DNA from 2 places in the Virgibacillus sp. L01 genome. Region 1 is predicted to be linked to the other one. Evidence: predicted binding sites of a transcription regulator. Region 1 holds the regulator's gene; the other holds the start of a gene.

Region 1 (3,206 bases):
TTCTCCTAACTCATAAACTTCCTGAATTAATAGCGGCAACAGGAATATTCCTGAAAACAATCCAATTGATGCAGTAGCCGTTACAGCAATTGAAACGGTATATGTTGGTATTTTAAAAATTGATAAATCAAGCAGAGGTTGATCTTGTTTGTTCTCATACTTCACAAAAATAACGATTAGGATAAGTCCTGTGATAATTAATCCAATGCTTAATGGTGAGAGCAATAACTCCAAGGTCGATCCCCGCCCCAGTGCGTACAGTATTGAGCCGACCCCACTTGTGATTAACAGGAATCCAGGAAGGTCAAATTTAAGATCCTGATTCTTTTCGGTTGGTGCTAGGTACTTAGTCGAAAATATTACTCCTAAAACAGCAAATGGCAGATTAAACAGAAAAAGAAACTGCCATGCAAAAAACTCGATAACGACTCCGCCAACGGTTGGTCCAATTGCAGGTGCTACCATTGCTGCAACACCATAAATTCCAACTGCGAGACCTCGTTCATTTTTGGGAAATGCGTTAAAGATAAGTGCCATCGCTATTGGCATCATTAGGCCACCAGCAGTACCCTGAATTGCTCTTGAAATAATCATCATACCTAAATCAGACGAAAGCGCCCCTGTTATCGAGCCAATCATAAATATGATTAATCCTATTATGTAAATACGCTTTTTCCCGAAACGGTCACCCAAGTAACCTGTAAGTGGCATTGTCATTCCCATCGACACCATGAAAATCGTCAACAGCCAACTGACCGCTACAGCATCAACTTCAAAAAGTCGCATAAAGGTTGGCAACGTTGGATTTAGCATACTGTTATTTAAAATTACAGTAAACGTTCCAAACAATACTGACATTACTACAAGCCATTTAGAATCTATTCTTCGCATGCAAATTGCCTCCAGTAACAGAAGTTAATGTACCTGAATTTTAATTCTAATCCAATGGATAATGCTTTAAGAAGTAGATTAACGATTGTAATTCCACTGCTAAATCAATATGATGAACACGAATTTTTTCAGGAACCGTAATTCTTGCAGGAGTAAAATTAAGTATCCCGGAAACGCCATAATCAACAAGCCTGTTTGTAATGGTTTGTGCTTCATTCGCCGGTACAGTTAAAATTGCCACACTTACCCCTTTCATGTTCTCCTCCAGGTCTTCAATGTGGTATATCGGTACTCCCCCAATATCTGTTCCAATCTTTTCTGCATTGGTATCAAATGCCTTTACTATTTTTGTATTGTTATTCTTCATAAAATTATAGTGTAAAAAAGCAGTCCCGAGATTTCCCACACCAATAAGTGCGACTTCAGTAACCTCGTCCTGATCTAATGTCTTTCGGAAAAATCCAAGCAAATATTCGACATTATAGCCATACCCTTTTTTACCCAATGCACCAAAATAGGAAAAATCTCTTCTGATTGTAGCAGAGTCTACCTTTACTGCCTCACTCAGTTCTTTTGATGATACGCGTTTTTTCCCTTGGTGATTTAAGTTATTCAAAAACCTGTAATATAATGGCAGCCGCTTAGCCGTCGCCTGTGGAATTTGATTTTGCTCCATCATTACTCCCCCTGATCTTCACGATAGTAATCTCCTGATTTACCGCCTTTTTTCGACAATACATACGTTTGGCCAATTACCATCCCTTTATCAATTGCTTTACACATATCATATATCGTAAGTGCCGTAGCAGAAGCAGATGTTAATGCTTCCATTTCAACACCTGTACTTCCTTTGGTCTTGACGAATGCCTGTATCTGCAGGACATATGTATCATTATCAGTCTCCCAATCAAACGAAATATCAATTCCTTTTAATTGTAGGGGATGGCACATCGGTATCCAGTCAGATGTTTTTTTGGCAGCCATTATTCCGGCAACTTGGGCAACCGACAGCACGTCTCCCTTGTTTATCTTGTTAGTGGTTATCTTTTGATAAATTTCCTTGGTTACTTGAACACTCGAAATAGCAGTTGCTGTCCGTTCGGTTTCACTTTTTTCACTAATATCAACCATTTTCGCTCTGCCTTGTTCATTAAAGTGAGTAAAATCTGCCATCTTCTCAACTCCAAGCTAAGTCTTATTAAGACCCATTCTATCAGAAAAAATCATATACGTCGTGATTTATTTCACAATATGATTGCTCAGGTAATTCATTATACGATACACTTGTATAGGATGAGGTGAACGAAATGATTATTATGCAAATGAATGGTTTGTCCAAATCGTTTGGAGCAGACGAAATTCTATCAAATATAAAGATTGAAATTAAAGATAAAGATCGTATAGCAATTGTTGGCAGAAATGGTGCAGGCAAGTCAACATTATTAAAAATAATGGCTGGTGAACTTTCTCATGATGAAGGTGAACTATTTAAACCAAAAGACCTAACTACAGGCTATCTGTCGCAGCATACTGGACTTGAATCTGACAAGACCATCTGGAATGAAATGGTAGAAGTCTTTGAACACTTGCTTGTTAAGGAGCAAGAACTTCGCGGTCTGGAAAAAGAAATGGAACGAGCTGCAACGCTTTCTGATGCAAACTATGAACAGCTTCTGCTTGATTATGACAAAAAACAACAGGCGTTTGATGATGAAGGCGGATACCGGTATGAGGCAGATATCAAGGCAGTACTAACCGGCTTAAATTTTCATGATTTCGATTATCAAACACCAATAAATGAGCTTAGCGGGGGTCAGAAAACGCGCCTTGCTCTAGGAAAGTTATTGTTAAAAAAGCCAGCACTTTTAATTTTGGATGAACCAACAAACCATCTCGACATTGAAACACTGGCGTGGCTGGAAAACTATTTAGCCAACTATCCCGGTGCAGTAACCATCGTTTCGCACGATAGGTACTTTCTCGATAAAACTGTATCAATAGTTTATGAAGTTTCCCGTCACAAAACGAAGAAATACCATGGCAGCTACAGTAAATTTTTAGAACAAAAGGCGTTGGATTATGAGCAGGAACTAAAGGAATTCGAAAAGCAGCAAACTGAGATAAAAAAAACAGAAGAATTTATTCAAAAAAATATTGTACGTGCATCCACAACAAAACGAGCCCAAAGCAGACGTAAGCAACTGGCAAAAATAGAAAAGCTCGACAAACCAAAGGGAGACGAATCATCCGCATCCTTCTCATTTCAAATTAACCGAAGAAGTGGTAATGATGTATTAAAGATAGATAATTTATCC
Region 2 (3,206 bases), on a different contig from region 1:
GCTTTATTGAACGGATGGAGGAGCGTGGTGATGATCTTGGGGCAGCTCGTGCGTTAAGTGAGCAAGAGGATGTTGTTAGAATTATGACCATTCATAAAAGTAAAGGGCTGGAGTTCCCAGCGGTTATTCTGGGTGCCATGGATAAACAATTTAATTTTATGGATTTGAAGCGACGTTATTTATTGCATAAAGATCTCGGATTTGCCAGTAAATATATTGATCCGGTCAAACGGATAACGTATCCGACACTGTTTCACTATGCATTGCAGAAAGAAAAGCTGCGGGAGCTTCTGGCCGAAGAAATGCGTGTATTATATGTTGCATTAACACGTGCGAAAGAGAAATTAGTGATGGTCGGTAATGTTGCGTCGTTTGAGAAAAAACAGCAGAAATGGGAAAAAATGATTGATCATTCCGAATGGATTCTTCCAGCACATTACAGGATCGAATCGAAAACGTACCTTGATTGGGTTGGTCCTGCTTTAATTCGCCACAGACAGAATGATGTACTGCGAACGATGGATATTGACGATGCAGTATTGAAGGAAATCCAAATTGACCCGTCAGAATGGAATGTTTCGATTATTCACGGCAGTTCTCTAACTAATTTGGACGAAACAGTTACGGAAACTGACCTAAAACGTAAGGAAAATATTGTGAAGTGGCAGCAGCTGGATTTAGATGACAATGAACTGGATGAAGCAGTTAACGATCGTCTTTCCTACACCTATCCATATCTTGAAGCTGCAACATACCGTGCTAAACAAACAGTAACAGAAATTAAACGGCAGCGTGAGATTAAGGATGAATACAGTGGTGATCAGCTCATTCAAACGTTTCATGCACCGATCGTTAAGCGACCAGCTTTCATGCAAAAACAAAAACCGGTCACAGCAGCAGAACGTGGTACCGCAATGCATACCGTCATGCAACATATACCAATGACACGGCCAATGAACACGTCTGAAATAGAAGAATTTATAGAACAATTGGCTGAAAGGGAAATCCTGACAAAGCAGGAAGCAGAAGTGATTGATAGTAATGCTGTTGAACAATTTTTTACGACACCAATTGCTCAGTTAATGATGGACTCCCCAGTTATCTATCGTGAAATACCATTCAGTATTTCGCTATCTGCAAAGAAAGTCTATGCAAATTGGGCTAATGATACGGATGAACAAGTATTGGTGCAAGGTGTAATTGACTGTGTTATACCAAAAGAAGATGGATGGATTATTCTTGACTATAAGACTGATGCAATTACCGAAGAAGTAACAGAGCGATTAGAAGATAAACTGTTGGGCAGATATGAAGTACAAATGGATCTCTACAAACATGCGATTGAAAATATTTGGTATGAGCAAGTAAAAGAGACATACCTTTATTTCTTTTCCAAGCAACTTTTATTGGCAGTTAGTAAAACATAAATCCTTGCTTAGGAATCACTTTAACGTTTTATAACAAATATAATTTCTGAAAATGTGTCGAAGCAGTTACAAATTATAATAATTATATTTAAAGAGCCAAACCCTGTTATATCAAGGGTTTGGCTCTTTAATTTCATTGGAATTTCCCGTAAATATTCATCGAAATTCTGCCTGTAACTAAAATCACATTTGTGTGTGATTTAGTTCACTTCAAAACACCCCTTAAAAAAATAAGATGTAGTAGAAAGATAGTTAACAAGGAGGGGGATTTGTGATGGAAGCAGCAAAAACGAGTACTCCAGTCGAAAATAAAGAAGAAAAATCATTAAAAGGTACAATGGTTTCCGTGTTATTTGTATTAGGAGTCATCGTTGTTATGTGGGTAGGAGTCTTTTGGTTATATATGTCCAGAGTATAGGAGGGAAATGATATGCATCGTTTAGAAGAAATTTGGCTTGGATTAAGTGCCGGAATTTTAATTTTATTTATGGTAGTAGTTGGTTATCAAACATTTGCTTTAGGTATGGGACCACCAAGTAATAAGGATACGATTGATCCTGAGCAAGTAGATCAGACAGCTCCATTTGATGAGCCTGGTGTAAATAAGGTTGGAGAAAATGAATATGAAGTTATCATGACATTACAAGCATTTGGCTTTAACCCTAGTGAGATTGAAGTGCCAGCTGGAGCAGAGGTGACATTTACGATGACATCAAAAGATGTTGTTCATGGATTTCAGGTTGCTGGAACAAATATTAACGCGATGGTAATGCCAGGTCACATCCAGAAGATTACACACACCTTTGATGAGCCAGGCGAGTATCTAGTGTTATGTAATGAATATTGCGGTGCTGGGCACCAACTTATGTCCACGACAATCACGGTGAAGTAAAGGAGGTAAAGTCAAATGGAACAATCAGTAAAAGAAACGTTTCGCGAGAAGGCGAATAAAGGATTAGGCGTAAATCCTCTGGATGCAAAAATATCGAAATCATACTTATCAGTAGCCTTTATTACATTGCTTATTGGCGGAGTTTTAGGATTAGTACAAGGACTTCAGAGGGCCGGTCTTTTGGAATTGCCAACATGGCTGAACTATTATCAAGTATTAACAGCTCATGGTATCTTATTAATTTTGGTTTTTACAGCTACTTTCACAATTGGCTATTTATATGCAGTATTATCCCATACATTAGAAGGGCTTCTTCCAAAAGTACGGAAAATGGCTTGGATAGGACTCGGTCTTATGTTGTTAGGAGTGGTGCTAGTAGTTGCAACTATTGTAATGAATGAGGCATCTGTATTATATACTTTTTATCCACCACTTGCTGCATCACCTATCTTTTATATCGGATTAGTATTTGTAGTAGTAGGCATATGGTCATGTGCTTTTGGAGCATTCATCAATTACAATCACTGGAGAAAAAATCATCGCGGTCAAGTTACCCCGCTGTATGCTTTCTTCGCAATGGCTGTATTCGTACTTTGGTTCTTTGGAAGTATTGGTGTCACAATTGAAGTGTTCACTCTAATTCCTTGGTCTTTGGGCTGGAAAGAAACAATTAACGTTATGGTTAGCCGAACACTATTTTGGAGTTTTGGGCACACATTGGTAAATATTTGGTATATTGTAGCAATTTCCGCATGGTATGTAGCAATACCAAAGATTATCGGCGGCAAAGTATTCAGTGATAAACTTGCACGAGTTGTAGTAATATTATTAGTTATTTTAAATATTCCTGGTGGATTTCACCATCAAATTATTGACCCGGGAATTTC

What was found. The regulator Rex, encoded in region 1, represses fermentation and respiration genes when NADH is low (regulators of the CRP and FNR family bind a similar motif). The targets are predictions, from matches to a motif close to TTGTGAAATATTTCACAA.
Region 2: the regulator Rex is predicted to act here: its motif matches at 1,621-1,638, upstream of ACTWQM_RS06060 (cytochrome c oxidase subunit 2A).

What each region holds. Positions count from the first base shown of each region.
Region 1 is NZ_JBQQCP010000007.1:7,605-10,810, reverse strand. Features, by position in the region: gene ACTWQM_RS13445 (MDR family MFS transporter) at 1-891, opposite strand, end outside; gene ACTWQM_RS13440 (redox-sensing transcriptional repressor Rex) at 938-1,567, opposite strand; gene moaC (cyclic pyranopterin monophosphate synthase MoaC) at 1,570-2,064, opposite strand; gene ACTWQM_RS13430 (ABC-F family ATP-binding cassette domain-containing protein) at 2,199-3,206, shown strand, end outside.
Region 2 is NZ_JBQQCP010000002.1:201,294-204,499, forward strand. Features, by position in the region: gene addA (helicase-exonuclease AddAB subunit AddA) at 1-1,427, shown strand, start outside; gene ACTWQM_RS06060 (cytochrome c oxidase subunit 2A) at 1,702-1,845, shown strand; gene ACTWQM_RS06065 (cytochrome c oxidase subunit II) at 1,858-2,319, shown strand; gene ACTWQM_RS06070 (cbb3-type cytochrome c oxidase subunit I) at 2,335-3,206, shown strand, end outside.